DNA from 2 places in the Propionimicrobium sp. BV2F7 genome. Region 1 is predicted to be linked to the other one. Evidence: predicted binding sites of a transcription regulator. Region 1 holds the regulator's gene; the other holds the start of a gene.
The links. Region 1 encodes HrcA, which represses chaperone genes, less so after heat shock. Its sites were predicted from a motif close to TTGGCACTCGNNNNNNNCGAGTGCCAA; they were not measured.
Positions count from the first base shown of each region.

Region 2: groES (co-chaperone GroES) is a predicted target of HrcA. The motif match lies at 3,927-3,953, and genes of this name have one in related genera.

Region 1 is NZ_AZIS01000003.1:87,169-103,031, forward strand. It holds gene HMPREF1255_RS01430 (ComEC/Rec2 family competence protein) at 1-1,600, shown strand, start outside; gene holA (DNA polymerase III subunit delta) at 1,636-2,601, shown strand; gene rpsT (30S ribosomal protein S20) at 2,692-2,952, opposite strand; gene lepA (translation elongation factor 4) at 3,153-5,003, shown strand; gene hemW (radical SAM family heme chaperone HemW) at 5,007-6,146, shown strand; gene HMPREF1255_RS01455 (DUF3097 family protein) at 6,204-7,067, shown strand; gene HMPREF1255_RS01460 (alpha-amylase family glycosyl hydrolase) at 7,144-9,720, shown strand; gene HMPREF1255_RS01465 (inositol monophosphatase) at 9,644-10,426, shown strand; gene hrcA (heat-inducible transcriptional repressor HrcA) at 10,537-11,544, shown strand; gene dnaJ (molecular chaperone DnaJ) at 11,556-12,737, shown strand; gene HMPREF1255_RS01480 (16S rRNA (uracil(1498)-N(3))-methyltransferase) at 12,730-13,464, shown strand; gene HMPREF1255_RS01485 (metallophosphoesterase) at 13,461-14,855, opposite strand; gene tgt (tRNA guanosine(34) transglycosylase Tgt) at 14,897-15,863, shown strand, end outside.
Region 2 is NZ_AZIS01000004.1:21,233-37,095, forward strand. It holds gene HMPREF1255_RS04445 (polysaccharide deacetylase family protein) at 1-274, opposite strand, end outside; gene HMPREF1255_RS04450 (NUDIX domain-containing protein) at 358-735, opposite strand; gene HMPREF1255_RS04455 (hypothetical protein) at 815-1,645, opposite strand; gene groL (chaperonin GroEL) at 1,895-3,484, opposite strand; gene groES (co-chaperone GroES) at 3,507-3,803, opposite strand; gene HMPREF1255_RS04470 (GNAT family N-acetyltransferase) at 4,122-4,661, opposite strand; gene HMPREF1255_RS04475 (acyltransferase family protein) at 4,943-6,808, opposite strand; gene ychF (redox-regulated ATPase YchF) at 6,786-7,859, opposite strand; gene HMPREF1255_RS04485 (hypothetical protein) at 8,090-9,931, opposite strand; gene HMPREF1255_RS09390 (DUF4190 domain-containing protein) at 10,152-10,556, shown strand; gene HMPREF1255_RS04495 (M18 family aminopeptidase) at 10,634-11,893, opposite strand; gene HMPREF1255_RS04500 (DNA recombination protein RmuC) at 11,946-12,992, shown strand; gene HMPREF1255_RS04505 (4-hydroxy-3-methylbut-2-enyl diphosphate reductase) at 12,973-13,956, opposite strand; gene xseA (exodeoxyribonuclease VII large subunit) at 14,062-15,252, shown strand; gene HMPREF1255_RS04515 (exodeoxyribonuclease VII small subunit) at 15,261-15,470, shown strand; gene HMPREF1255_RS04520 (PhoH family protein) at 15,467-15,863, opposite strand, start outside.

The DNA.
Region 1 (15,863 bases):
CACATCTAAACTTGACGAAACAATTTCATCTGATTTCAAAGCCACCGGGCTAACCCATTTGACTGCGGTTAGTGGCACCAACTTAACTTTGCTACTTGCTTTTGCTCTGCCTTTAGCGAGATTCATCGGCGTCAGGGGTAGGTGGATCTGGCTTGTTGCGTCGGGCTCGGTGGCGCTGTTCGTCATCGTCTGTAGGGCTGAGCCAAGCGTGCTTAGGGCATCGGTCATGGGACTGATTGGCCTTGCTGCCACAGGCGTGGCTACGGACAAGAATCGAGGCCTACGCGCACTAGGTGGTGCTGTTATGGCGCTTTGTCTAATCGATCCTTGGCTTTCATTGTCCTGGGGGTTTGCGCTTTCCGTCTCCGCTTCGGCGTCGATCCTCGTGTTGGCGAGCGGGTGGCAGATTAAACTTCGCAAGTGGCTGCCGGGGCCTCTTGCTGAGGCCATTGCTATCCCTTTAGCTGCTCAACTCGGCACTCAACCGCTTGTAACTTGTATTAGCGGTGAAATCAGTTTCGTCGGTCTTTTTGCCAATGCTTTAAGTGGACCGTTCGTCGGTATGGTGACCGTACTCGGGCTTGTTGCAGGTGGTTTTTCCTTTTTTTCAAGTTTCTTGTCTGGATGCTTGGGGTGGCTGGCGGGGTGGTGTGTTAACCCGATAATCGTCATTGCGCACACATTCTCTGTCCTGCCTGGAGCCACGTTTCAGTGGTCAGCGACGATTCCCTCGATCACGGTGCTCAGCATTTTCTGCGGTATGTTGATCCTCGTCATCGGTAAGGTGCTGAACACTCCTTGGCTAACTATTCTGCTTGCATTCATTCTTGTTGTCTGTTCGCTATTTCCTCTACAAAGAATTGGTTGGCTCCCGAAGGATTGGCTGTACATTTTTTGTGACGTTGGGCAGGGATCGGCAAATCTAGTCAGAAGCGGCAGCGATTCGGGAGTTCTGATAGACGCGGGTCTAGACGACGAAAAACCTTTGAGGTGCGTAGAAGGATCGGGGCTACGTAGATTGGACGCCATTATTTTGACCCACCGCCATGCCGACCATGTCGGGGGCTTGAACAGGATTTTGGCGAAATTTCCAACCGAGAACATCTACAGCTCTTCAAACATTAGGGGTATCCAAACACGGTTACTGGAAGACGGTGCAGTCTTATCAGTGGGGAATGCCCGGATAAGTATTTTGGGCGGTAAAAAATTGACTAGCGACGTCTCTAAATTGACTGGTCAGATGGAAAACGATGCCGGTATCACGAGCAAAGTCGAACTCTTTGGAACCAAAGCTATTTTTCCTGGTGACATAGAGATCGACGGCCAAACTAAGCTACTGATGCAAGGTCGAGATCTCAGTGGAGACGTCTTAGCCATCCCGCACCATGGATCGGCACATCAAGTTCCAGAATTTTTCAAAGCAGTTTCACCTAAGCTAGCTGTCGCCTCGGCGGGCAAAAACAACGATTACGGCCACCCTTCTGCTAAATCATTGAAGCTGGCTAAGCAGAGCGGCGCTTTGGTTTATCGTACGGATGAGAACGGGAGTGTAGCTGTCGCTAGGAGTGACGGTAAACTGGTCGCTGCTACCCAGCGCTGAGACAAGCAAGATGTGGTTCTAACGAGAACGGTTAAATGGAAAAGATGAATGCATTCGGCACAACTTTGCTAATCACAGGAAAAGAGCAACTTCTGCTTGACCGCGCAGTGGAAGCAAGAGTCAGGGCCGCTAAGCAAGAGTGTCCCGAGGCCGAATACAACGATCTTTCCGCGGGGGATCTGGACGGTAGTCACCTCTCATCCCTCACTGGAGGTTCTCTTTTTTCGCTCCAAACAATTGTGGTAATTCGTCAACTAGGAGAATTGCCCGCCGAACTGCACGATCAAGTGCTGGCAATCGCGAAAAGCACGCATGACGACCTCAGCTTGACTCTCGTTCACGAGGGCGGGCAGAAAGGTAGCGGGCTGCTAAACAAACTCAAAAAAGCCAAAGTGCAAACCCAATCTGTCGAAGCTCCCAAGCCGTGGAAAATGCCCGATTTTGTGATTGCGGAAGGCAGAGCCAACGGAGTGCGGATCGATGAGGCAGCGGCTAAAGCAATTATTGATGCGTTGGGGACTAACATGTCTGCTCTTGCCGGTGCTGTAGCGCAGCTGGCAGCCGACTGGCAGGATGGCAGAATCGATAAAGAAATAGTTCAGCGCTACTTTAGCGGCCACGTCGAGATCAGTGGCTTCGCTATTTGTTACGACGTGCTTAACGGCAGAACCGGGTCTGCGCTAGAAAAACTTCGTTGGGCGCTGCAAAACGGTGTTGCCGCAGTTCTGATAACTTCAGCTTTCGCAAGCGAGTTGAGAGGGCTAGGTAAATACTTCGGTGCTCGTGGCACAAGAGGTAACGAGCTTGCAAGAAAGGTCGGAGTTGCCCCGTGGAAACTCAAGGATCTAGCCAGGCTAAGTAGGACTTGGACACCTCAAGGCGTGAGCGCCGCGATACAGGCCGTAGCCAAAGCGGATGCACAAGTTAAGGGCGCTTCTGCCGATCCCGATTACACGTTGGAAAAGATGATCCTAGAAGTGAACTCTGCCAGGCATAAGTGAAAAACGCACGCCAAACGCCTCAACCCACCCAGAGGGAGTTGAGGCGTTAGACAAAAATCTTTTAGCCCTTAAATTTAGGCGAAAGTTAATTTACAGAGAAGCCGCGCGAGACGAGATAGCCGACTTGCGGTTAGCAGCCTGGTTCTTGTGGATTACACCCTTGCTGGCAGCCTTGTCTAGGAGACGGTTAGCGCTCGCGGCGAGCTTAACAGCGTCTTCCTTATTGCCGGCATCGGCAGCTTCGCGGAACTTGCGAACGCTAGAGCGCAGCTCGTTCTTAACGGCCTTGTTGCGCAGCCTAGCCTTCTCGTTGGTGAGGATGCGCTTCTTCTGGGACTTGATGTTTGCCACTTGGGTTATGCCTCTTCTAAAAGTCGTTTTCTGGGTTCGCGCTTTTACGGCGCGACGAGATAATCTACCAGTTTGAATGCTTCAGTCCAAATAATGGCAGAGCATTAGTTGGCATGAAACAATAACACTTGGCGCGTCCGCGTCCAATCGCCAGCATCGCGAACCGGTGCTAACGAGTCTTGAGGTTTAATTCGAAATCCATGGCTAAACACATTGCTGGGCAGACTGATCCGCAACTCATCCGCAACTTCAGCATCATCGCGCACATCGACCACGGAAAGTCGACGCTTGCAGACCGTATGCTGCAGTTGACTGGTCTTGTTGACGATCGCACTATGCGTGCCCAATATCTAGACCGAATGGATATCGAACGCGAACGCGGAATCACCATTAAGTCTCAGGCGGTCCGAATGAATTGGACGTCCGACGATCAGCCTTACGTGTTGAATATGATTGACACGCCAGGTCACGTCGACTTCACTTATGAGGTGAGCCGTTCGTTGGCTGCCTGTGAGGGAGCTCTCCTGGTCGTGGATTCAGCTCAAGGCATCGAGGCTCAGACGCTATCTAATCTTTATTTGGCTATCGAAGCCGATCTCGCCATCATTCCAGTTTTGAACAAGATTGATTTGCCCAACGCGAATCCCGAAAAGTTCGGAGCGGAGATCGCTTCCATCATCGGTTGTGACGAGTCAGAAGTGCTCAAGGTCAGCGCAAAAACCGGTCAGGGCGTTCCGGAGCTGCTGGACACGATCGTCAACAAGATTCCTGCCCCTGTGGGCGACGAAAATGAGGCCCTACGGGCGATGATCTTCGACTCCGTATACGACTCCTACAGGGGAGTCGTGACTTACGTGAGGGTGATGGACGGCTCGTTCAAACAGCGTGACAAGCTGAAAATGATGGCAACGGGAGCCACTCACGAAGCTCTTGAACTCGGAGTCATCTCTCCTGAACCGACAGCAGCAGATGGTTTAGGCGTCGGCGAGGTCGGTTATTTGATCACTGGCGTCAAAGACGTCAGGCAGTCTCGAGTCGGTGACACCATCACCAGCGCGATCAAGCCAGCCGAACAGCCATTAAGCGGATACCGAGACCCCATCCCAATGGTTTTCTCGGGCATATATCCCATCGACAGTTCCGACTTCCCTGATCTGCGTGAGGCGCTTGAGAAGCTTCAATTAAACGACGCCGCGTTGACCTACGAACCCGAGACGTCTGCAGCACTAGGATTCGGTTTCCGGGTGGGCTTCCTTGGCTTGCTGCACATGGAGATTGTTAGGGAACGACTCGAGCGAGAGTTCGATCTCGACCTCATCTCAACCGCGCCTAACGTGCATTACGAAGTCGAGATGGAAGACGGTACGAAGAAGCTGGTGGATAACCCTTCGGATTTCCCAGAAGGAAAGATCGCCGCTGTGCGCGAGCCAATCGTCAACGCAACGATCTTGACTCCATCCGAATTCATCGGACCGGTAATGGAAATGTGTCAGCAGCGTCGTGGCGAGCAGAAGGGCCTTGACTACCTGTCCACAGACCGTGTTGAGCTTCGCTACATGCTGCCACTAGGCGAAATCGTGTTCGATTTCTTCGATGCGTTGAAATCCAAGACCAAGGGTTACGCCTCCTTGGATTACCACGAGGCCGGCGTCCAGGAAGCTGACCTAGTCAAGGTGGACATTCTGTTGAATGGCGAGCAGGTTGATGCGTTCAGCGCAATTGTGCATCGTGAGAAGGCATACGCTTACGGCCTCGAGATGACCAAGAAGCTGCGCGAGCTTATCCCTCGTCAGCAGTTCGAGGTTCCAGTGCAGGCGGCAATCGGTAGCCGTGTGATTGCTCGTGAAACCATCCGAGCCATGCGCAAGGATGTTCTTTCTAAGTGCTACGGCGGCGACATCACTCGTAAGCGCAAGCTCCTCGAGAAGCAGAAGGAAGGCAAGAAGCGCATGAAGATGGTGGGCAGAGTAGAGGTGCCACAGGAGGCCTTCGTAGCCGCGCTTTCGACCAACGAATCGGGCAAGGACATCAAGGGCAAAGAGCGTGGCTAATCAATGCAGCGCACGCTAAGCCTCTACGTTCATGTGCCGTTTTGCTCAAAGCGATGTGGCTATTGCGATTTCAATACCTACACGCCAGCACAGGTCGGCCTGGGGGCTGTGCAGGCCTACCTTGATGCGGCCCACAATGAAATTGATATCGCTTGGGAGACTATCGGTGATGGAAGAAAACTAGACACAGTTTTCTTCGGTGGTGGCACCCCCACGTTGCTAGATACCGAAGCCCTCGGGGGGCTATTGGCGCATGCAAAAGAATGTTTCGGGTTCTCCGGCAGCGTGGAGATCACGACAGAGGCCAACCCGGAAACCCTCGATGACGACGTGCTGGAACATCTTCTTAGCGCAGGGTTTAACCGGCTATCTATCGGCATGCAATCTAGCGACGAGACCGTCTTGGGCGTACTGGATAGAGTTCATCAGCCTGGACGAGCAGTGCAGGCGGCCAAGCGCGCCCGACAGATCGGGTTCTCAAACATCAGCCTGGACCTGATCTATGGCACACCGGGGGAGAGCCTTGAGTCTTGGCGGTCTAGTCTGCTCGATGCCCTATCCGCAGGCCCGGATCACATTAGCGCCTATTCCCTGATAGTTGAGGACGGGACTCCACTCGCCAGGCGGATTAAAAAGGGGAAAGTCGCCAAGGTGGACGAGGATGATCTCGCGGACAAATATTTACTTGCAGACGAGCTTTTGTCCGAGGCCGGACTGGAAAATTACGAGACCAGCAACTGGGCTAAGGATGGGTTTGAATCCCGTCACAACATTGCCTATTGGCTAGGCGGGGACTGGTGGGGTATCGGTCCAGGGGCGCATTCTCACCTGGCAGATAAGCGCTGGTGGAATGTGAAGCGTCCGCTTCGCTACGCCGAGCAGCTTCATCAAAACGGGTCCGCCATCGAGGGCTCCGAAACCCTAGACGAGATCGCTAAGCACGAGGAAGAAGTCTTGCTCCGCATGCGCCTTAAACGCGGGCTTGAGCTTCGAAAACTTAGCGCTTCTGAGGCGTCCAGGGTGCAACGTTTCATCGACCAAGGGCTACTCGAAAAATTTGTTTCCGAAGAAGGTCAAATGATTAGGGCGAGCCAAGACGGCAGGCTGCTCATCGATGGAATAGTCGTAGAAATATTGGATTAGCCCTGTTCGGGTATGTGGGCTCGATGGCGGCAATAAGTCAGGCTATGGTTTCGTTTCGTGGCAGCAGAATCTAGATACGCCAAGGACGTTTTGGCTCCCGGTTGGCAGAAGGCACACTTGAAGAAAGCCCGCAGCGTGACCATGGAACTTGGGATGGTCGTCGAGGATCCCACAAGCGGATTTGTCGGGGAGATCATGGGTTGGGAAAACGGTCTGGTGATTCTCGAAGACAAGCACCTTAAGCGTCGGACTTTTCCAGTTGGGCCCGGATTCTGGCTGGATGGGCAACCGGTATCGCTGTGCATTCCGCCACGTACTGGCAGGGCTCGCGTTACGCACACTGCGTCGGGCTCTCGGATCGGAGAAAAGGAAGCCGCCAAAGTCGCCTTGCCGAGCAGAATTTACGTCGAGGGGCGCCACGACGCTCAGCTAGTAGAGAAGATTTGGGGAGACGATCTGCGTCACGTCGGGGTTGCGGTTGAGTACCTAGGTGGTATCGACGATCTGGTCAATATCGTCGCTCAGTTCAAGCCACAGAAGGGTAGAAGGCTCGGTGTCTTAGTCGATCACCTGGTTTCGGGGACAAAAGAGCGAGGTATCGCCGATGACGTCATCCGCGGTGGCTACGGCGATTTCGTCCTCATAAAAGGGCACCGGTTCATAGATATTTGGCAAGCTATTAAACCCTCAACTCTTGGCTTCAAGAGCTGGCCGAGTATCCCCAGGGACGTCGATTTTAAAAAAGGAACTTTGGTCGCACTGGGCCTTCCACATGACAATCAGGCGGACATCGCCGAAGCCTGGAGAAAAATGTTGAGCAGGGTGAAAACAATCAAAGATTTAGACATGGAGCTAGTGCGAAATGTCGAGATTTTGATCGATTTCGTCACTCAAGATCACCTTGAAGATATCGGTGAGTAGCTAAAACCGATGTTGTGCTCACTAGGTTTTAGCTTTCAAGTATGTCGGGCGAGACTTTAAAAGTAGGCTGATTGCTATGAATGTGAACGAAGACCAGACACCCCGTTTGCATAACCCACAAGATTGGGAGAGCGCATCTTGGCGCTTAGGTGCTAACTTTGATGAGGAAAGCGGCGTCACAACTTTTGGCGTTTACGCACCTATGGCTGAGCACGTAGCTCTGGAGATCTTTTTAGATCCCATCGGGACCGAGGCCATTTTGCGGGTCGACATGGCCAAGAGCTATGAGGGAGTTTGGCGGGCCAGCCTGTTAGGAGCGGGGCACGGCACGTACTACGGCTACCGTTGTTGGGGAAAAAATTGGCCGTATCTTGAAAGTTGGCGTCCAGGAACTCTGGAAGGTTTCCAGGCTGATAGGGACGAATACGGTAACCACTTCAATCCGAATAAGGTTCTTCTCGACCCCTACGCGTTAGAGGTGTCGCACACGCCAATGAATCCCAAGCTCGAAGAAATGGGGTTCAATAAAAACATTTTTGGCACCGGTAGCACCGTGTGGGAAGGCAAGCAGGTCAGGGAGCTCGACTCTGCAAAGTGGGCACCAAAAGGCATCGTTGTGTCCGACCGGACGGACACTGGCCAGGGGATCAACCGAGAGGGCCAGGACATCTGCCTCTACGAAGTCCATGTCAAGCAGCTGACGATGCATCCCTCTGCTTCCAAGCTCGAAGAAATTTTCAGCGACGAGTTGGGGTTCGATGAGGTAAAAAACGTTCCGGAGGAACTTCGCGGCACTTATGCGGGTGCGGCATATATGGCTCCTTATCTGAAGGCGCTAAACATAAACACAATTGAGTTCCTTCCTGTGCACGAAACCGACTCCGATCAGGTCGGGGACAACAATGGGTCTACGAATAACTGGGGATATCAGACGCTCAATTTCTTCTCTCCGAACAGGGACTACTCCTCCGATAAGTCTCCTGGCGGTCCGACTCGTGAGTTCAAAGAAATGGTGCGCACATTCCATGAACATGGGATCGGTGTATTCATCGATGTCGTATTTAACCACACGGCAGAAGGTGGAAATTGGGACGCAGACCCCAACAATGCGGGCTTCACCACCTTTGGTGGTTTTGGCACGGCGGAATATTACGACCTAGCCGAAGGTGGCGCGATACACGATGCTGCAACGGGGTCGGGAAACCAAACCAATTTTTCCTCGCCCGGTATGTGCTGCTTGACTGCAGATTCGCTCAAGTATTGGCATGAGGCAATGGGAGTGGATGGTTTCCGCTTCGATCTGGCCCCAGTCCTCGGCAGAATGCCGGAGTTATTTGACGAGAGCGATTGGGCGGGCCGGAAGAGGTTCTTCCGTGGCCATCCTCTGCTGACCAGGATCGGTAGGAAAGCGAAAGAAAATAATTTCCGTGTCGTTGCGGAGGCCTGGGACCTATGGGGGTACGAGGTTGGAAACTTCCCTGCGGAATGGGGCGAGTGGAACGGTCGCTATCGAGATGCAATTCGTTGTTTCCTAAAGGGGGACGGTAACACTTCTGAATTCATCAACGTCTTTAACGGTGACTGGGCGGGATTCGGGCACAAGGAAGGTCCCAATAAGTCCATTAACTTCGTCACCGCGCACGACGGTTTCACCATGATGGACCTGGTTAGTTTTAACGCGAAAGATAATAACCAGGAATATCCTTTCGGACCCTCCGACGGTGGTTCAGATAACAACAATTCTTGGGATTCCGGGGGTGATTTGTCTCTGCGTAGAACGCGTTGGCGTAACTTCATCGTCACGCTTTTCTTCTCGCGTGGTGTTCCGATGATCGTCGGCGGGGATGAATTTGGCCGCACCCAAAACGGAAACAATAACCCGTGGAACTTGAACACGGTCGGGGTCTGGAACAACTGGGCTCAGGCAGCATCGAACGCGCCGACTCAGGTGCCAGTGGACCCCAGAGACGAGACAATTAACGGATACTACGATGTCATCGGTCAAACCGCGGCACCAGAAAAAATCAACCCGCTGTTCCGCTTTACCCGGTACGTGGCGAGATTGCGATCTTTGGATCCGACACTTCGTCAGCCCACATGGGGCAACGGAGAGCTTCACGATGACGACGTTACATATTTATTCTTCAAGCCGGATCTGAGCGGTGCTCCAGAAGAGGGCGACAGGGCGGTTTGCGTTCTTATCGATGGCAAGGGCATTGGCGGCAGTGAATACCTATTTATGCTCAACATGAGCGACTCGAACGTCGATTTCGATTTACCGGAAGAACCCGATCCAAACCGTCCTCAGCTGAAGTGGTTTAACATCATTGACACTGGAGATTGGGCCGAAGAGGTGAGTAACTTCTGGGTGCCTAGTATGGCAATGCCCATCGAGGGTAACTACACGGTAGAGCCATGGTCTATCGCGGTATTGGTTGCTGCAGACCAGGAGTCTCCGCTCTTCCATAATCCAGACTTCGACAAGATCAAGCTTCCGAAACCGGACAAAATTTTCAAAAAAGACAGAAGCATTCCGCAGACCAAAAAAGAACAATTTTCAGATAAGGACGTGAATGATGCAGACCGATCAGATACTTCAGATGCTGAGGTCGGTAGCGGCAGAAGTGATCACGCCGAGGTTTCGCAACCTTAGTGACGACCAAATATTCGAAAAGAAGCCGGGCGATTATGTCACTGTCGCCGACAGGGAGTCGGAGGTGGAGATCACTAAGGCGCTCCGCGAGGCTTACCCGGATGCCCTGATCGTTGGCGAAGAGGCAACCTTCAAGGACCCTTCTCTTCCGGATGGGCTGCTAGAGGCAGATCATGCATTCACCATCGATCCCATCGACGGCACCGGAAACTATGTTCGGGGTAGCGATAAACACGCGGTGATGCTGGCCGAACTTAAGAATGGCCAGCTTTCGAGGTCGTGGATTTGGTTGCCGATGTTCCGGAAGGCATACGTCGCAGAGCGCGGCAACGGGGTATTTCTTAATGGGCAGAGATTGAGCCCAATTGAGCGTACTGGTGTTGCCCTTGGGGGAACCTCCAGGAAGAATCTTCAGGGCTACGACGCTGAGGGCAAACTCGAACCCACTACCACGACAAATAATTGCGCAGGAGTCGACTACGCAGATTTGCTAGAGGGATCGATTGACTACTTCCTGTACACGTCACCGAAGCCTTGGGACCACCTGCCGGGCCAGCTGATGCTCCAAGAGATTGGCGGCGAGATCCTGAAGATGGACGGATCCCCGTACGATGCTAGCGGCGATGCTTCTATCATTTTCTCTGGTTCGAACGTGGAGCGTTTGCAGCAGATTATTGATGCGTGGAAGCCCAATCTCGACAAATAAAAACGATCTCGAAAAGAGCTCGCTAGAAATACCGAAAAACTGAGCTAAACTAGCACTCTGAGCATTCGAGTGCTAGAAAATTAGTTATGCTTCGATGAGAGAGGGTGACGATGCTTAACGACCGTAGACTAAAGGTGCTGCGAGCGATCGTCACCGACTATGTCTCTATGCACGAGCCGGTGGGGTCTAAGGCTTTGGTGGAAAGACACAGCTTAGATGTCTCCCCGGCAACGGTTCGCAACGATATGGCAGCCCTTGAGGAAGAGGGATATCTGGCCCAACCGCACACCAGCGCGGGCCGTATTCCAACCGATAAAGGCTACCGGTTGTTTGTCGATAAACTAGCCGATATCAAACCGCTATCGCCAGCCGAGCGAAAAGCCATCGAAACCTTCATGGCCGGCTCGGCCGACATCGACGATATTGTGCATAGAACTGTGAGGCTTTTGGCTCAGTTCACCAGACAAGTTGCAATAGTCCAGTACCCGATCAGCGATCAGGCAACGGTCAGGCATATTGAATTCGTTCAGTTGAGCACATCCAAGGTGATGGTCATCCTCATCGACTCTGTTGGGATCGTGGAACAACGGATGGTCCAGGCCAGCACTGCTCCAGAAGATCTCGAAGAGCTAAGGAAAGTCTTCAACAAGCTGTCTGCTGATCAATCTTTGGATCAGGCCGCAGCCACGCTCTCCGAACACGAACTATATGAAAAGGACGAGGTGTTTGCTGCCCTCACGGATGCTGTAGTGGACATCGCGCAGTCTAATCCGAATAGCGAGGTAGTGGTTGCAGGCTTCCCCAACTTGACTAGGTATGGAGCGGATTACATGCCGATGATGGTGCAGGTCATCGAGGCGCTTGAAGAGCAGGTGGTTTTGTTGAAGCTGCTCTCAGAGACGGCTACCGAACCGGGCCAGGTTGCTGTTCGAATAGGCCAGGAGAACAGCTACGAGCCGCTACAGGCCACATCCTTAGTCGCGAGTTCTTATGGCAGTCCAGCCGATGCATATGCGAGGTTGGGAGTCGTTGGGCCAACTCGGATGGATTATCCATCAGCAATGGCGGCCGTTCGAGCCGTCGCCAATTACGTCGGTCGTTTTCTATCTGAAGGTTAATTTCAAAAGTAATGAGTGATTACTACGAGACGCTTGGCGTGCCTCGAGACGCCAGCGCGGAACAAATCAAAAAGGCTTTTCGCCGCAAGGCACGTCAGTACCACCCCGACGTCAATGATTCACCTGATGCCGAGGATAAATTCAAGGCTGTAAACGAGGCTTATGCCGTCTTAAGCGACGAAAATAAGCGCGCTATCTACGACCGTGGTGGCGATCCGATGAGCGGCGGATTTGACGGCGGCATGGGCGGTTTTGGCGGATTCAGCTCGCAAGGGTTCGACATTGGCGACTTGTTCGGCGCCATGTTCGGTGGAGACTTCGGCGGGTCGAGAGGGCCGCGGTCTCGCGTTCAGCGTGGCAAGGATCTTCTCGCTAGACTTGAGCTGGAGCTTTCCGAGGCAGTCTTCGGCGTCACTTCGGAGTTGACGATCAACACTTTTGTCGCATGCCAGAACTGTCATGGTGCAGGCTCCGCTGACGGCAGCGATCCAGTGACGTGTACCCAATGCAACGGCCGCGGTGACGTAACCGTAAGCCAGCGTTCTTTGTTGGGCGAGATCAGAACCACTCAGGCTTGCCCAGCTTGTCAGGGGTACGGGACAGTCATTAAAAACCCATGCCCAGATTGCGCCGGCCACGGCAGGGTAAATGAACGCCGCACGCTGAACGTCAAGGTTCCTGCTGGCGTCGACACCGGCAACAGGATAAGGCTCCAGGGGCAAGGAGAGATTGGAGAGGGTGCCGGCCCTGCAGGCGATCTTTTCGTAGAAATCAGAGTTAGGCCCCACGAACGTTTCCGCAGAGTGGGCCAAGACCTCGAAACGTACATGAACCTTCCGATGACTGCTGCAGCGCTGGGGGCAAAGATCGATTTGGGCACGTTGGAGTCCGAGCGCGACGACTGCGACCCGAACGATTCGACTGTTCAGATAGACGTTCCGGAAGGAACCCAAACCGGAACCCGCGTCACTGTGCGCGGAAAAGGAGTTCCTAGCTTGAACGACGGTCGTCGTGGTGGACAGCGAGGCAATCTGATCGTTATCTTCAACGTCGTCACGCCTACTAAGCTCACTGACAGGCAGCGGGAATTGCTTGCTGAGCTGGCGGAAGAGCGAAACGAAACGGAGCTAAAAGCCGAAATTAGCCATGATAAAGGCTTTTTCGAACGACTAAAAGACGCTTTCCGTGACTGAACCACTATTCATCGCCGAAGTCGCCGACAAATGCGTCGGCGACGTGGTTAACGTTGCTGGCTCAGAAGGCAGGCATGCAGTTTCAGTAAAGAGGCTGCGTGTAGGCGAGAGCGTGTTACTCGCGGACGGTCTGGGGCACGGGATCTGGGGCGAGGTAATCGAGACCGGTAAAAATGTTTTTTCCGTTCGTGTCGGAAACGTTCTCCAAGCCCCGCAGCGGCCAATTCGCTGGACCGCGGTTCAGGGGCTGGCGAAGGGCCCGCGCTCAGATATTGCCATCGAGGCACTAACTGAGCTTGGAGTCGATGAGATCATTGCCTGGCAGGCCTTTAGATCGGTTGTCAGGTGGGAGAAGAAAGCCGACAAGGGCATTGCGAAGTGGCAGTCTACGGTTCGCGAGGCCAGCAAACAGTCCAGGCGGCTAGTGATTCCTGAAATCAGCTACGCGGATGCTGCGCAGATCGCAAAAAGGATTTCTGAGGCAGACTGCGCATTAATTCTGCACGAAGACTCAAAAACTGGCTTGTCGGAAATCGAACTGCCAAAATCTGGTGAGATTCTTTTTGTTATAGGCCCCGAAGGCGGCATCAGCCCCGAAGAGGTCGAGCAATTTGAGAGCGCAGGCGGGAAGCTGGTCGGTCTTGGAGAACAGGTTCTGCGTACCTCGACTGCAGGCCTTGTCGCGCTAAGCCAGCTACAAATACTCAGCCAACTCGGCGCGGCTTAGACTCTCAGCTCCTCCGGTATTTCGCCGTACGGTTCTAGGCCAGAAAGATCGGCAAATACTACGTGATTACGGTCGTCTACCGTGCCGACGGTCAGGTGAGGGCCGATGCCCATCATCTGCCAGCGGCTCCTGTACGTCCAGTCAAGAGCCCGGGGTGTGGAAGTACGCCAGAAGTTCAATATGTATCCACCCTCGTAAAGGTGGAGGAGCGAATAGCCACCTGGGTATGCGGCTACTGCAGCATTTTCTAGGTATTCGGTGTGAGCACCAAACAAATCAGGCTTGTTCCTGCGCATCCTGTGTGTGTGCCCAGAGAAGTGCAAGAACACTCCCGGTGCCTTCACATGCAGCTTTTGCAGTTCCAACCTGTCGCGTTTGCGAAGCATGAACGTCTGGCCTGCGGGCCATGAATTAACCGAATCTTTCGTCACTGGGTGGTGACTCATGGACAGCGTTGGTCGGTCTGGGTCGTTTCGTAGCACATCGCTGATTTGAGCGAATTGGTCAGCGCATATTCTTCCGCCACCAGACTTGTAGGTCGTGTCTATGCCTATGATTCGAAGCCCGCTAGGGTGGTCTGCAAGCTGCATTTTTTGAAATACGGCGATTCGGCTGCCAAATGGGTCGTCATGTTTGGGGAAATCGTGGTTGCCCCGTACCGCCATCCAATCGTCGTTTTGCGTTCCATACCCGTCAACAAGATCACGGAATCGGACGGCCTCAGCTTGCTTACCAGAATTAGTTATGTCGCCGGCCAGGCACAGGTAGGGGCTGCCACGTTTACCTAGTTCTTCGAGCATGCTGGTGAACATGGTCTCCGGATACTTTTTGTCATGGCTCGCCGAAACCGATGTCGGAAAGAGCGGGCCAAGGTTTATCCCTTGGCGGACCTCTCCGATGTGAATGTCATTAGCCAATACGATCGATGTCAAATATTTTCCCGGTGGGGGAAGAAGCGTGGTGAAGGAATAGGTTCGCTCGAAGCTACCCGGTTTCTTGGTGACGTGAAGTGCTGGCAGGGGAGTAATCCCCGAACTCTCGCAAGAGAAGAAATATCTTCTGCCAGGTTCCAAACCTCTGATATGCACTCTGTGGAAGGCTCGCGGGGTTGAGTCTTCGTGGACCAGTTTCAGATCGCGGTTGTTAGTACCCAGGAAGAGGCGCGTGTTAGTGCCTACCGGAGCAGGCACAAGCTGCCAAAGCTTAGAGCGCCTGCGAGTGATCCAAGTGATCACTACGCTCGTTGGCGTTACCGTGCTCACCTCGAGGTCGGTGGCGATAAATTCTTTGTTTAGATCCGTCTGGAAGTCGGGGATAGGCGGCATCTCTGTAGCAATAGATGTCGCTATGCGATGATTTTTTTGTCTAGTCCATTTGTTCGGATCACTCACGGATTCAACCGTATCTTTTTTGGACCTGCAAAAATAGTCTTATGACCAGTTTTGAAGCATCGAGTAAACCAGCGAGCCAAGAAGATTTCGGGTTCGAGGTTACGGCTACTTTGTCGAACGGTCTTGGCCGCACGGGATTGATCTCGACTCCGCATGGAAAAATCGAAACTCCAGCATTCATAGTGGTTGGCACGAAGGCCACGGTTAAGTCGGTGCTTCCTGAAACAGTTCGCGATCTGGGCGCGCAGGCCGTGTTAGCTAATGCGTTTCACCTGTATCTACAGCCGGGGCCAGATTTAGTCGATGAGGCGGGCGGTCTAGGCAAATTCATGAACTGGCAAGGTCCGACATTCACGGACTCTGGTGGTTTTCAGGTGCTGAGCCTTGGCGCTGGTTTTAAGAAGGTCTTGGCGATGGACGTAACCGGCATGCAGAACGATGAGGTGATAGCCGAGGGCAAGGAGCGTAAGGCTCACGTCGATGAGGACGGGGTTAACTTTAAGTCTCCACTGGACGGCTCAATGCACAGGTTTACTCCCGAAGTCAGCATGTGCGTGCAGCACAAGCTTGGTGCTGACATCATGTTCGCCTTCGACGAGTTGACGACCCTTCTGAACACTCGCGAGTATCAGGTCGAGTCTATCGCCAGAACGCAACGGTGGGCGCAACGTTGCCTTGCTGAGCACAAGAGACTTACTTTGGAGAGGAAAGGTAAGCCCTATCAGGCTCTCTTTGGGGTGGTTCAGGGAGCTCAGTACGAAGATTTGCGGCGTAAAGCCAGTCGCGATTTAGCTGCTACTGAATCGGATGGCTGGACCTTCGACGGCTTCGGCCTAGGTGGAGCGCTCGAAAAGCACAATTTGGCTAAGATCGTTACCTGGATGGCGCAGGAGCTTCCCGACAACAAACCTCGGCATCTGTTGGGGATCAGCGAACCGGATGATCTTTTTGCCGCTTGCGAAGTGGGCGCGGATACTTTCGATTGCGTCAACCCGTCGAGGGTGGCAA
Region 2 (15,863 bases), on a different contig from region 1:
TGACCTTTGCATCCGTCTTTTTTAGACCGTCTAATAGCTTGTCTGTGAATTTGCCGGGGCCGTCGTCGAAAGTCAGCGCGATGCACTTTTCGATCGAACAGTCTGCCTCGCTGCGCACTTGGGTGGGTGTTACGGAAGGCGTCGGCGTGACCTCGGCGGCAGACCGAGACGTGGCTACCGCCTGCGTCGGCTCGAGACGAGTAGACGCAGGATTTTGAGCACAGCCGCCAAGCAACAGAGCGCCGGCAATTATTGCTACGTGGAACCTTCGCATTATCCCCCTTCAGGACGCCACGGCAGGCGGACAATCAGATTCTAAGTTGCGCGGCTACCACAGACGAAAGACAAGCTGCAACCTTAGAGAAGGGGATAAATTTCCTGGACGAGCAAAGGGCTGAGAGTTTCGTCGTCGAGATTAGACATGTCGTTCCAGCGAACTTCGGATATTTCGGCGTGCGGGCCGGTCGTTTCAGGAATGGGATCTGGCCACACGAAACAGTTTGCTACTACGTTAAATCCTGGCTCGTTTGCGGCCTGGGCCGTATGTTTACCGAGGGAAACTAAACGGTCGGGGTCTAGCTCCAGGCCGAGCTCTTCGCGGACCTCGCGCACGGCACATTGACGCGCGTCCTCCCCCGGCTCTGGCTTGCCACCGGGATTCATCCACATCTTCGTCCCACGTTTGCGGACGAGTAGCACTTCCCCAGACTTATTACGCAAAACGACCGCACTCACATGTACTTCAGGCACAAGGAGATTTAACCATTTATTGCGTCAGTTTTGGTCCGACAACGAGCCAAAATTGACTCAATGCCTAGGTTCTGCACTTTGGGCACGGGTGAGCCTCGCTTCTAATTCCGTATCTACCTAGAACTTGGTTCACCTGAAAGGCAACCTCGCACGGGCGGTAATTTACGTCGTCCCAGCCATAACGCAAAGTAACCGCACCCATAACAGCGTGGTAATTATCTCGCTCCATATCCCTGAACCTGCCGCCGCCAACATGCCCAGCTCTGCCATCAAGCTCAACGAACACCCCGCCGTAATCGACGTCAGTTTGAAACCTGCCCCTGCTTTGGCGTCTCCCCTTGGGCAGGCCATGTGCCTTCTCGACGTCAATGTAATACTTCTTCTCAAGGACGCTTTGAATGCCTTGTTTGTAGTCGCCGACTATTTGAGACACAAGCTTCCTGTGCTTATAACGACTTCTAGCTTCGAGTGCGTTGCTAACATCATCAGGTCGTAGCCATCTAATCTTGTAGCAAGCCTGGCTAATCCAGTAGGCAGCTTTTTCGGGCTGAGCATCACATACGTCGAGAATCACCTCTTGAGGAGCTGCAACGGGCAAATCCCCGTGCGCTCTCGGCAACGTCCGTCGACGCTCGAAGCGCCAAGGTCCTTGAATCTTTTGTGTCCTTTTATTTGGAGGCACTAAAACATCGATTATTTCCGGAGCCTTATCAGCGATACCCCACCCATATGCTCCGGCAAGCCCAGTCAGCATGGACCCAACGCCACCAACCAATATGCCTGCCCATGCCATCGCTCGCCAAGAAGGTTCCGCGACTCCAACGAAATAAATACCGGAAACGATACTTCGCCACTGTTCGTCACGAATCAATCGCTTTACTGTGCTAGCCGGCATCGACAGACCAACGGCTTGAGACCTAGAGATGACCCCATCTTGAAGAGAAATAAGTCGTTTTACAGAGGGAGAAAACTTGTATTTTTGGTGCACCCAGCCATCTTGCCGACGCAAAAATGACGTACTGGGACTTATTCACAGGCAAAATTAATTTGTTGCGTCAGTTTTGGTCCGACAACGAGCCAAAACTGACGCAACAAACAATTTGGCCCCGGCTCGTCTTGAACCGGGGCCAAATTTTAGAGATTTTTACTTCTCTTCGTCTTCTTCCTTGGCCGTAACCACGAGAGTCTCGGTGGTCAGGATCAGGCTAGCGATCGAAGCGGCGTTAGCAAGAGCGGAGCGGGTGACCTTAACCGGGTCAATAACGCCCTGCTCGATCAGGTTGCCATAGGTGTCGTCGGCTGCGTTATAGCCTTCTTCTTCACCCATCTCGGAAACCTTGCTGACGATAACGTAGCCCGGCTTGCCGCCATTCTCGGCGATCCAGCGCAGCGGCTCGGCAATTGCCTTCTGCAGGATTGCGACGCCGTGCTTCTCGTCGTTATCGGCGACCTCTAGGTTATCGAGCGACGCAGCGGCGTGCACCAGAGCTGCGCCACCGCCAGCGACGATGCCTTCCTCGATAGCTGCACGAGTAGCCGAAACGGCGTCCTCGATGCGGTGCTTCTTCTCGTTGAGCTCAACCTCAGTTGCGGCGCCAACGCGAATGACGCAAACGCCACCGGCGAGCTTAGCGATGCGCTCGGCCAGCTTCTCGCGGTCCCACTCGGAATCGCTGTTAGCCGACTCAGCCTGCAGCTGAGCAACGCGAGCCTTCACGGCTTCTGCATCGCCAGCGCCGTCGACGATCGTGGTGCTGTCCTTGTCGACAACAACGCGACGTGCACGGCCGAGAACCTCAAGACCAACCTGGTCGAGCTTCAAGCCAACCTCGGACGAGACAACCTCGCCACCGGTCAGCACGGCCATGTCCTGCAGCATTGCCTTGCGACGATCGCCGAAGGCCGGGGCCTTGACTGCGACCGAGTTGAAGGTGCCGCGGATCTTGTTAACAACCAGGGTGCTCAGAGCTTCACCGTCGACGTCTTCGGCGATAACAACCAGAGAGCCGTTAGCGGCGATGACCTTCTCCAGCAGCGGCAGCAGATCGTTCATCGAGGAGATCTTGCCCTGGTGCAGCAGGATGTACGGGTCTTCGAGGACGGACTCCATGCGGTCCTGGTCAGTCACGAAGTAAGGCGAGATGTAGCCCTTGTCGAACTGCATGCCCTCGGTGAAATCGAGCTCGGTGCCGAAGGTCTGGGATTCCTCGACGGTGATCACGCCGTCCTTGCCAACCTTCTCGAAGGCCTGGGCGATGATGTCGCCGATTTCCTTGTCGCGGGAGCTGATGGTGGCGACCGAAGCCATGTCGTCGACCTTGTCGATCTGCTTGGCTACACCGTGCAGGTGGTCGATGACAGCCTTGGTGGCCTTCTCGATGCCGCGCTTCAGGCCGACTGGGCTGATGCCAGCGGCAACAGCGCGCAGGCCCTCGTTGACCATGGCCTGAGCCAGGACGGTGGCGGTGGTGGTGCCGTCGCCAGCGACGTCGTTGGTCTTGGTGGCAACTTCCTTGGTCAGCTGGGCGCCGAGGTTCTCGTACGGATCCTCCAGCTCAACTTCCTTGGCGACGGAAACACCGTCGTTGGTAATGGTCGGGGCGCCGAACTTCTTGTCTAGAACGACGTAGCGACCCTTGGGGCCGAGCGTCACCTTGACGGTGTTGGCTAGCGTGTCAACACCGCGCTCGAGGGCGCGCCTGGCCTCCTCGTCAAAAATAAGTTCCTTAGCCATAACTGCCTCTTCTAAAAAAGATTTACTTCTCTACGACCGCGAGGATGTCGCGGGTGTTCAGCAGCAGGTAGTCAGCGCCGTCGTAGTGAACCTCGGTGCCGCCGTACTTGCTGAAGATAACGACGTCGCCTTCCTTGACGTCCATAGCAATGCGCTCACCCTTGTCGTCGATGCGGCCTGGGCCAGTAGCAACGACCTTGCCTTCCTGCGGCTTTTCCTTGGCGCTGTCCGGGATGACCAGGCCAGAGGCGGTGGTGGTTTCGGCTTCCATTGGCTGTACGAGGACGCGGTCCTCAAGCGGCTTGATCGTGGTTGCCACGATTGCCCCTTTCTCTATAGATTCTCAAATCAATTGTCTTGTTGTTCTCGAGACGCCGTCGCGGTGCCATCTCAAGGATTAGCACCCGCTATCAACGAGTGCTAAAACAACCCTAGCCATCCATTGGCACTCGCACAACTCGAGTGCCAGTTTCTTTTATTCTCATAGCCTAATTACAGCTTTCGGCGGCTCCGCCTCCATCTCGAAGCAAAACTGGGCGCGCGCAGCATTCATCTGGCAACTGATCGCTATTGGCATCATGCTCCTGTTCATGCTTTTCGCCGCCTTGGGCATGTTCGGCACTGCCCAGTCTCTGCGCTAAAGCTTGCAGGCGAAGACGAAGTCGTCGTCGGTCATTGCGCCTAACTGGAAGGTTTTGACGCCGACGTTTTCGAAACCGTTCTTTGCATAGAACTTCCCTGCCCGGTGGTTGTGCTGGCTGGTGTTTAGCCACAGCACATCTGCACCGCGGGCGCGGGCTTCTTCTTTGGCGCGCTCAATTATTCGAGCCGCCAGCCCGCTCCTATGCAGGTGTTCGGCGACGTAACATTTGGAAATGTAGGCGGGCTTGTTTGCCTTGACCCCGAAGCTTGGGTCCGGCTTCGCTACTTCGCCGAACCACATGAGGATGTAGCCGGTTATCTCGTCATCTTCGGCGACGATGACGAGGGTGTCGGGGTCGGTTAGATACTTTTCGAAGTCTGCTACGCGCAGGTTCGCGTCAATGTAAGCCTGAATGTCCTCAACCACCGCAAAGTCTGGGCACGCGAGCGGAAATGTTGATTTAGCGAACTCGCTAACTCGTTTCGCGTCGCTAGGTTTTGCTAAACGGATTGAAGATTCATCGGCTGCACTCATGCTTCGATCTTATTTCTGGAGTGCCTCAACACAACTCGTGACCAAAACGAAAAAACGCCACCCGGGGTTCCGGGTGGCATTTCAAGGGTTGGAAGATCTACTTTAGCAGGCCCTCGAGCTCGCCGAGCATTGCTTCTATTTCGGCCTCGCGACGTTCGATCGGAACAAAACTCGCCACCCTCCCAGTCTGTAAACATGCCGAAGTTAACCCCTGCGCGAACCTGCGGCATGGAGAAGTTGACGACGATCTGGCGCCACTGCTGGACGGCACTAATGCCACATTAGACGCAGATTCCGCGCAGGATCATGTTCGAATACGCCTGACTTCCAGCGGGAGTTAGGTGAATGCCATCGTCAGCCAAATATTCGGGATGGTCCTTAGTCAAAGAAAACCAATCCAACAATCCGACGTTCGGATGCGATGAAACGTAGCTCCACAGGGCATCGTTGCTGGGATCCTGATGTGCCTGCGGAACCCGAAGCGTCAGAAAGTAGACCGGCAGACCGTTCGCGGAATCAACCAAACCTTGAAGCAGATCGTCGTCAAAGATCGGGCCATTGGTGCCCAATGCGTACACGACGACTTTGCCAGGGCTACCGTTCGCAACCGCCTGCTGGTAAACAGCGGGCCCCTCGAAGACGCTGCGGCTGACCTTTCCGTCCACGTACGAGTTCGGCAGCACCTCCTGCAGTTGGGGCTGGGCACCGAGCAAGACGGAATCGCCGACGAGGGTAACCGGGGTCTGGCATGTTCCTGTGGCCGAATCGATCTTCCAATCGGACGCGTCAAGCCCGCTAGGCACCTGAGCAGCTACCGGCTTGGGCGCAACCTCTGTAGGTGTCGGGATGGGAGTGGGGGTTGGGGTTGCGGCGAGTTCCGGCCGCAGCTCGATTGCCCTCTTCTCGGCCGCGCCCTTCCAGTCGATGCTGACGAAAGCGAATGCGAGCGTCAGCAAAGCGCAAACCACAATTGCAGAGATCCGGACCGTGGCGATTGATTTTGGTTTCTTAAACATGCCCTTGGGCCTCTCCATGAGCTGATAGAGCAACTCAGCTGCAACCAAGATGATCGCCGCGTGCAGCACTCGTTCTGGGATGCCGATGTCCGTTGTCCGGGTTGCTGGATTAAACATCAGCAAGATTGGGAAATGAACCAGATAGAGGGCGAACGAACGAGTGCCTAGGTAGCTTAGAGGTTCGAATGAGAGCGCCTTAGCAAACCACGTGTTCGGACTCAGGCAGGCCCACATTGCCACTGCCGAGACCAAAGCGAATAGCAGGTATCCTCCGTGCGGCAGCCACGACGCAGCGCCGTCGACGAGGAAGAAGGCCGCGATCAAAATGGCGACGGCGAGCAGACCCAGCATCGAGCGAAGCAAACCAGAGACCTTGCTGGACGCCAGATCTATCTTGTTAGCCTCCCTAACCTCGACTTTTCTGCACTGCCGGGGACCGATGATCGTCGCTAAGGTCACACCTACGAGGAACTCCCCCGCCCGCGTGTCCAGGCCGTAGTAGATGCGGCTGGTGGCGTCTTGGCCGGTAAGGCTGAGGCCAAACATAACTGCAAGCGAAGCGACTACCAGAGCCGAGCTTACTAATAGCCAGCCCCGCCTGGTCTTAACCCAATGCCTTGCCACGGCGAAGATCAGAGACCACACAACGAAGGCCTGCATAATCAGGCTGACGTACCAGAGATGCTTTAGCGGAGAAGGCAACCCAGCGTTATCGAAATACGAGACTTCGCGGAGTATGTAAGACCAGTTGCTGAAGAAGAATGCGCTAGGCGCCACATCAGATTGCGTCTTCGGCAGCAAAGATGGCGAGACCAGCCACGAGGCAATCATCGTTAAGACGATCAGCACCAGAATGCTCGGCCAGATCCGCTTCAGCCTTTGCCAAACGTACCCAAGCCAGCTGAAGGTTTTGTCTGCACGAAGCAGCGTCCTCATCGCGAAGTAGCCGGAGAGGACGAAGAAAATCGTGACGCCAATGAAGCCACCGCTCAAAGTAACGGGACGCGTATGGAATAGGATGACGCCAATGATCGCGAGCGCGCGCAACCCGTCCACCGCACCGAACCTGCCGGTAGCCGCGTTGGCTTGTTTTAGATTTTTGAAAACCTTAAACGTTGAATCTGAATTCAACGATATCCCCGTCCTGCATTACGTAGTCTTTGCCCTCCAGACGCATCTTTCCGGCAGCCTTAACCTCTTGCTCACTACCTAGCTCGACTAGATCGTCGTAGCTCATGACTTCAGCCTTAATGAAGCCCTTCTGGAAGTCGGTGTGAATGACGCCAGCGGCCTCAGGTGCGGTTGCGCCCTTGTGGATAGTCCAGGCGTGCGCTTCCTTCGGTCCTGCGGTCAGATAGCTTTGCAAGCCAAGAGTGTCGTAACCAACGCGAGCCAGCTTGTCGAGGCCCGGCTCCTCAACGCCTGACTCAGCCAAGAACTCACGACCCTCTTCCGGGCTCATCTCCACCAGTTCGGATTCGAACTTGGCGTCTAGGAAGATGGCCTCGGCGGGTGCGACGATATCGGCGAGCTTAGATTTCAGCTCCTCGTTGCCGAGTTCGTCTTGGTCGAGGTTGAAAACGTAAATGTAGGGCTTCGCGGTCAGCAGAAACAGATCGCGAAGTGGGTCAGGGTCGAGATCGGACTGGAAGATGCCCTTGCCCTCAGAGAGGATCTCGTACGCCTCCTGCCAGGCATCGTACTTGGGGCGCATCTCCTTTTTGATGCGCGCTTCCTTCTCGAGCTTGGGCATCGCCTTCTCCATTGTTTGAATGTCGGCGAGGATCAGCTCGGTGCGGATCGTGTCGATGTCGTTGCCCGGGTTTACTTCGCCATCGACGTGGGTGACGTCCGGGTCCTCGAAGACCCTGGTCACCTGGCAGATCGCATCCGCCTCGCGAATATTGGCGAGGAACTCGTTACCCATGCCCTCGCCCGTAGAAGCACCGCGGACGATACCCGCGATATCGACGAAACTAACTGTGGCGGGGATCGTCTTCTGCGATCCGTAGATTTCGGCCAGTTTATCCAGCCTCGGGTCTGGGACGCCGACCACACCAACGTTGGGCTCGATTGTCGCGAACGGGTAGTTCGCAGCCAGGACGTCGTTACGGGTAAGAGCGTTAAAAAGGGTCGATTTGCCGGCGTTCGGCAAGCCCACGATTCCGATAGTTAGTGCCACGGCGCATAAGTCTAGCCGAGATAACTGACAATGCCGGCTTCAGCTAGTTAAAACTTGCCACCGAGATGTCTCTAGCTAGGCGCTACAACAGCGCCACGCGTAGAGGGCGGGAAGCTGTTCGCCATCTAAGATGAAATAGCCGTATTCCTTGTCATCGCGCGGCGTCTTGTCTTTGCCGATGACGCAGGCAAGCCTAGAGATTAAGGGCGGAGCTCTTGCGCTCGTCTCTTCTAAACCAGGCCAACCGCGTAGAGATCGGGCAGCTTCTCACCGTCGAAAAGCAAGTAGCCGTATCCAACATCCCTCGGCTTTTCGTCGGTTCCGTAGGCGCACGCCACCCAGTGGTCCTCGCTGGATGCATTCGTCTTTTTACTGCTGCTGGACGGGAAACCGCCGTAGCTGAAGTAGTCGCGAGTGTCGATCTTGGCGTTCGATATCCCGATGCCATCGGCAAGCTTCAAACCGCAACCATATACATATAGCGATTTCTTGAATCGGGGATCGTACTTAATTGGCATGACGCGAGGAGCGCCCTCTCCCTTGTCAGTGCCCTCTTCCATGGACTGCGAAAGTTTGCTGCTGAATCTTGCGTCGTCGAGGTTGCCCGCCGAGATCTGTTCCAAAAGTTCGTGCGCTTCAGACGTCGTCGGCAACTTGATAGATTCTCCGTTCGGCAGATAAACCGTCGTGTTGTCGACGTCCTGGACGAAGGCTTCTCCGTCCCACGAGAGCACTGATTCGGCCTCTGCGCTGGCCTCCAGCAGATACATAGTGTCGGGAAGCGGGCCGTCGCCATTAGTGCGGACGCTTCCCCAACGCATCCTGATGCCACCGTCGGCCGGCTCCATCATTTTTAGATCGAATCTCGCCACGGGCGGAGCGGCCGTAAAGTTGCTTATTCCGATGTCGGAAAGCTTGCTACCGTCCGCACCGTAGACGGCTACGAATGTGGAGCCCGTCTCGGTGGTGCACTCGAACTGGATTGCCAGGTGGCTCTCGCCTTCGACGTCCACGGGGACGGAATGCTTGATTTCAACCCCGGAGTTTCCCTCCATGACGCCGTCTTTGAAGGTGCCCCGGTCGGAGATCGAGCTATCCATGGACTTCTGGAAATCTATGCACCCCTTAGGAAGAACCAGCTCGTGCTGGGTAACTTCCTTTAAGGAAAGCTGATCACCTTTCTCGGCCTCGGCCCTGGCCTTTGCCTCTTCTTTCACCTTTTCGTTATTAGAATCGGTCTTGGCCAGATCGAACTCGGAAAGACTACCTTTTGAATCGACTATGAAGATTCGCTGGCCATCTGTGACCCATGAGGTCAGCGAGGATCCTTCCGGAACATTGATCTGCCACAACTGAGAGTCGTCAGAAAGTTTATTGCTGGTCAGGCCATCTTCGGAGCCGAGGATGTAGGTTCCGTTAGACACGATCACGGACGGGCTGGTGGTCAAGAATCCGTTCAGTTTTAGATCGTCTTCGCTGATGTTCTTCTTCCACAGAACGTCGTAGTCCTTTGTGGCATACACCTCGAAACCGTCAACATGCAGCTCTATACCGCTCTCATCCAGCTCGTTGAGGGACGGTGGGGTCATGCTGTCATATGGATAGTTAGCGCTAGAGAAGCTATCCGGCTCGCCCGACAGCTCGCCTGTTTCAAGGTCGACGCTCTGGCCCGAGCAGCTGACGGAGGAATCGTTTAATTCGCAATCGCTTCCATCAACAACTTTGGTCCTCCAGCGGGCGATTGCGCCGTTGTCGTCCTTATCGACGGCGATCAGCTCGTCAGAAAAATAATCTTGTCCCCTGAAAACTCGAAGCTCTCCATTCTCAAGGAAAGGGCCGGACTCGAAGGGCACGATCTTAGGGGCGCTCCCGCCACGAGAAACGTCGACGATTTGCACCAGCCCAGGCGCTTTAGTCGAATCGTTCAGACCAGGACTGGCGGTCAGATATCCGATTGTCCCGACAACTAAACCCAAAATCAGGACGCCGACCAAAACCAGAGTGACTCTCAGGCCAGTTCTTTGACGTTTTCCCGAGACGTTGGAATTCTTTTTTACCCCTTGCTGATTCATGTGTTCATGCTAGCAACAGGTATGCGCCTTGCTGCGGCAGGTCGAAGATAGTTAGGACTGCACGGTTCTAACTGAGCTTTATGGCCGTGAATCGAGAATAAATACTTCCCAGTTGCCGCCTCGGTGAATAGCAGCGAGAAAGAGATCGGGGCGTCTCGCTTTCTCCCTGTATTAATGCCTAGACTGCAATTGGAAGCTACCGATTAAAGGGGCACTTAAAGTGACCGACCAATTCAATCCAGAAAACAACCGGTTCCAGCCCAACTCGAAGCGGGGCTACGACACCAATTCGAGCTACAGGCAGACCACATACCCGCAGGATAGTTTCTCCTCTCAGTATGGAAATACCGTCTCGCCGTACGCTCCGGACCATCCACAATCGACGACGGTCCTGATTCTGGGCATCATCAGCCTGATAATTTTCCAGCCGCTTGGCATCGTCACTCTGATAATAGGCAACAAAGCTCGAAAAGAGATCAGGCAGCATCCGGGCGCATACGGCAAGTCCACCATGCTGACCGTTGGCTGGGGGCTAGGCATCGCGGCGACGGTTCTGTTTTGCATCGGAATCGTGTTGTTAGTAATCACGATATTGCTGGCTATTAGCGGACCCATGGACTACTAAAACAGGGCAAGAAAATAAGACACAAAATAAATGTCGGCTGCGTTAGTAAACGCGGCCGACATTTTATCTACGAGCTTTTAACCCACCAAATAGGCCTTTGCGGCCTTGTTAAAGGAGATCAAGTCTGTGGTGGCGCACATCTCCCTAGCCGAATGCATGGAATGAATCGGCAGGCCAACGTCGACGGTGCTGATGCCCATCCTCGTCGCAACCAGCGGCCCAATGGTCGTGCCGCCCGGAATGTTGTTGTTATTGACGTAGTTCTGGCTAGGCACCCCGGCCGCGTCGCATGCACGCTTCCAGAAAGGTCCGGAGGCTGAGTCAGTTGCGTATTTGCCGGCCGCGCTGATCTTCATGGCCGGCCCGTAACCCAGGGACGGGTAGCAGCGCGGGTCGTAGTGATCGGCCTTGGTGGCGTTGAGACCGTGGGTGACGTCTGCCGAGACGCAGGTTGCGCGCTGCAGCCAGGCCAGGTGCTCGCCGGTGTCGAGGCCCATCGCGAAGCTGAGTCGAGTCAGAATATCGGAAAGGAAGGATCCGGAGGCGCCCTCGGTGGTGGCGGAGCCGATCTCTTCGTGGTTGAACGCGGCAAAGACCTGAACGTGCTCGGTGGGACGGGCTTCGAGCATCGCCAGCAACGCGGGGTAAGTGCTGGCCAGGTTGTCCAGTCGGTAGGAAGCGAAGAATTGGTCGCGGCTACCGTAAATAGCGGGTTTTTCGCTGGGCACTGCGAATAGGTCTGCGCCCGCGACCTCGCTAGGTAACACGCCGGCAAGGTCTAATAAGTATTCAGACAGCGGCTCGTCCGCATCCGCGATCGAGAATAGCGGCAGCAGATCATTCTGCTTGTCGAGTTTGAATTCGGTTGCCCTACCCCGGTCCAGGTGCGGCGCCAGCGACGATAGCCGCAGGATCGGATCCGTGTTCAGCAGATAGATCTTGCCCTGCTTGTCGACGATTCGTCCCGCTACGCGTAGTTCTCGATCGAACCAAGTGTTCAGCAGGGGGCCGCCGTAAACCTCGACGTCCACCAGTCGATGACCCGAACGAGCGAAATCGAAGTCGGGCTTGATCTGAAGAGCCGGGGAGTCTGTGTGCACACCAAGGATTCGCAGACCGCTCGATTCTGTCAGGCGCTGAGGCATCCGCCAGGCCAAAATAGCTCCGCCACGAACGACGAAGTGGGCGCCGACGACGTCGTCCCAAGGCTTCGTCTCGTCGAGCGACGTGAAGCCTGCGCTCCTGAGCATCTCAGCGGCATTCAGCGCCGCGTGATAAGCCGTCGGGGATGCCTCGATGTATTCACTAAATGTCTTCAACCATGTTCGCGTGCTCACAGCGCCCAAGCCTAGTCATTTTTTGTCAGTGGCGAGTGATTGACTCTCTACCATGAACACCACGCAAGTAATCATCGTCGCGCTGATCGCCATGATCTGCGTCCTTCTCGGGTTGTTTCTGGGGTCAAGGCGGCAGCAAAACCCCGCGCCGCAAACACCCCAGCTGGAGCCCGTGACGGCATATCTGAACCGGCTCAACGATCAGCTGAAAGCGGTCGAGAAACAGCAGGCAAGCTTCGGCGCTCAGCTGTCAGAACAGGTGCGGACGGTGGTTTCCACCAACGAAAATCTGCGCCGCGAGACAGGGGCACTTTCGAACGCCCTGCGCAAGCCGCAGGTGCGCGGTCAATGGGGAGAACTGCAGCTCAAACGAGTGGTCGAACTCGCGGGGATGGTCGATCACTGCAATTTTTACACGCAAGACAGCGTTTCGACGGTTGACGGCAGGCTTCGTCCAGACATGAAGGTGCTGCTCGGCGACGGCAAGTTCGTTTATGTCGATGCCAAAACTCCGTTGACTTCTTTCTTGGATGCTCAACTTTCAGAGGACGAGGCGGCGAAGGCCAGGCTTTTGGCGCAGTTCGGCAACGCGGTGCGTAGCCACGTAGACCAGCTGTCGGCTAAAAGATATTGGCGCCTGGACGCGAATAGTCCGGAGTTCGTGGTGCTTTTCTTACCTTCCGAGGCGCTCGCCGCGGAGGCGCTGAGCCAGCAGCCAGATCTCATCGAATACGCCGCTGAAAGGGACGTGATTTTAGCTTCCCCCACCACACTGATCGCGATGTTGAGGGCGGTCTCTTACGGCTGGAAGCAGGCCGCATTGGCGGATAGCGCGCGAGAAGTTTTCGAGACCGGGCGCGAACTTTACGATCGCCTAGGCACTCTTTCCAATCACCTAGTCAAGCTCGGCAAATCCCTCACCACGTCGGTAAAAAGCTACAACGATGCCATCGGCTCTCTGGAATCCAGGGTTTTGGTCACCGCCAGGAAGTTCAATGAGATGAAGCTTGCGGATTCCGGCTTGGAGGGCCCGCAGGCGCTAACGGCTTCCGCCAGGCAGCCGCAGGCGTCCGAGCTGACTAGTGATTCTTCCGACTAGCCACCTGAGCCTCGGCATCCGCTGCGCTGCGTCGGGTGCGAAGCTGCGGAGGCAGCGAGAAGCTCATCTGCTCGTCGACTAGCTGCTCTTCGGTGGCCTGCGGATAGCCGAGTTCGGCGAGCCGCTCGATGACGCCCTGCACTAACTCCTCAGGCACGGAAGCGCCGGAGGTCAGCCCCACGGTCTCGACTCCTTCCAGCCAAGACGGGTCGATCTCCTCGGCGTAATCGACTCGTTCGGCCCGCTTCGCTCCAGCTTCCGCGGCGACCTCGACGAGCCGCACCGAGTTGGACGAGTTGGCGGAACCAACCACAATCACCAGGTCGGACTCAGCAGCGATCTCCTTGATCGCTGCCTGCCGGTTGGAGGTTGCGTAGCAGATATCGTCGGAGGGCGGGTCCAACAGCTGCGGGTACTTTTCCCTGAGTTTTTGGACGGTCTGACTGGTTTCGTCGACGCTTAGCGTCGTCTGGCTGAGCCAAGCGACCTGCTGATCGGTGGGCACGTCCAGGCCGTCCACCTCGTCGGGATGCTGAACCAGAGTGATGTTTTCAGGCGCCTCGCCTTGGGTGCCCTCGACCTCTTCGTGACCCTCGTGGCCGATAAGCAGAATGGGTAAGCCCTGCTTCGCGAAACGACGAGCCTCGTTGTGCACCTTGGTGACTAGAGGACAGGTCGCGTCGATGGTGCGAAGGTTTCGGCTCTTCGCCTCTTCCCTAACCGCGGGGGAAACTCCGTGCGCGGAGAAGATAACCAACTCACCAGTTGGCACCTCGTCTAGCTCGTCAACGAAGATGGCACCCTTTTCTTCCAGGGTCTTGACGACGTGCAAGTTATGAACGATCTGTTTGCGCACGTAAACGGGCGCGCCGTACTTCTGCAGGGCACGGTGAACCGTCACCACAGCCCTATCCACTCCCGCGCAGTAGCCACGCGGTGCGGCCACAATCACTCTCTTCGTCATCAGACCTCCTAGCAAGCCAGTCTAGGAAACCCGTTCAAAATGCGCGAAAGTCGAAGCAGAAAATTGTCAGTGCCGGCATCTAAAGTAGACAACGTGAATCAGAACATGCCGCAATCTCGCCCGCTCGCCGATGTCGTACGCGATGTTAAAAGTTGGGTCGAGCGCTGCGGCTGGGTCTGGGTCGAGGGCCAGATCATCGAGCTGAACCGTCGCACCGGAAGGCAGTTCTTCACTCTTCGAGATCGCGATCAGGAGATTTCCGCACGGCTCAGTTGCCAGGCGCACGTGCTGGACGCGGCCGGTCCGTTGACGGTCAACACGCAGGTCATCGCCGAGGTCCATCCGACGGTCTGGCAGAAGAACTCGAGCCTAAGTTTTGAGTGCCGGAGTCTACGGATAGTCGGCGAGGGCCAGCTGCTTGCCCAACTCGAGGCGCTCAAACGAAAGTTGCAGGCCGAGGGACTTTTCGACCCGATTCGCAAGAAAAAACTGCCGTTTTTACCCGGCAAGATCGGCTTGATCACGGGTGCCGACAGCGCGGCTCAGAGGGACGTGCTCCGAAACGTTGAATTGCGTTGGCCGCTGGCCGAGTTCAGGGTGATTAACACGCTCGTCCAGGGTCCGCAGGCCGCAGGGCAAGTCATAGCGGCTTTGAAAGAATTGGACGCCGATCCTCAGGTCGAGGTGATCATCATCGCCCGTGGGGGCGGATCGCTAGAAGACCTGCTGCCGTTCAGCGACGAGGGCCTGGTGCGTGCAGCCGCCGCGGCTAAAACCCCGATCATCAGCGCGATCGGGCACGAACCGGACACCCCGATTCTGGACCTGGTAGCCGACGTAAGGGCGTCGACGCCAACCGCCGCCGCGAAGATCGTCGTGCCAATAGCTGCCGAGGAGTTGGCTAATTTAGAGGCCACCAAGATACGCGCAAGGAATGCGATCACCAATCGCATCTCGAAGGAGCAAGAGGCGCTGACCTGGTTACGTTCTCGGCCGGTCTTGAAAGACCCTTCCGCAGCCCTTTGCGTTCACGCCGAAAAGATCGCAGAGCTTCGTCGCAGGCTGGGGCTATCGACACAGCTAAAGATCCGCGAAGAGAACGCATTCTTATCCAATGCTCTCGCCCGCATCAGGGCGATGTCCCCCAAAGCCACCCTCGAGCGCGGCTACGCCATTATTGCCGACGACGAGGGCGTTTCGGTCACGTCCGTCAGCGACGTCGAACCTGGCGATCAACTACAGATTTACCTCAGCGACGGGCAACTGTTCGCCGAGGTTGACGCAATAGAAGAATAGGAGCCCGCATGAGCGAAGAAGACGGCAAGCAGAAACCCACTTACGAGCAGGCGCGCACGCGGCTGGAGGAGATCGTGACTCGCCTGGAGTCCGGCGGCGCTCCCCTAGCCGAGTCCATGAAGCTTTGGGAGGCGGGCGAGAAGCTCGCCGCCTACTGCCAGCAGTTCCTAGACTCCGCGAAAGAGAAGATCGAGGCCTCCAAGCAGACCGAGAGCTAGAAATCCTCGAGCAGGTCGGTCACGAGAGCGGCGATGTCCGAACGTTCCGAACGGGTCAGCGTCACGTGGGCGAAGAGCGGGTTGCCCTTGAGCCTTTCAACTACAGCCGCGATGCCGTCGTATCGTCCAACCCTTAGGTTGTCGCGCTGTGCAACGTCGTGAGTCAACACAACCCGAGAGTTCTGCCCGATTCGGCTGAGAACGGTCAGCAGCACGTTCCGTTCGAGGGATTGGGCTTCGTCGACGATCACGAACGCGTCGTGCAGTGAGCGCCCACGGATGTGGGTTAGCGGCAGCACTTCGATCATTTCGCGGTCCAGCAACTCGTCGATGACGAACTTATTTGTGACTGAACTGAGAGTGTCGAAAACCGCCTGCCCCCAGGGCGACATC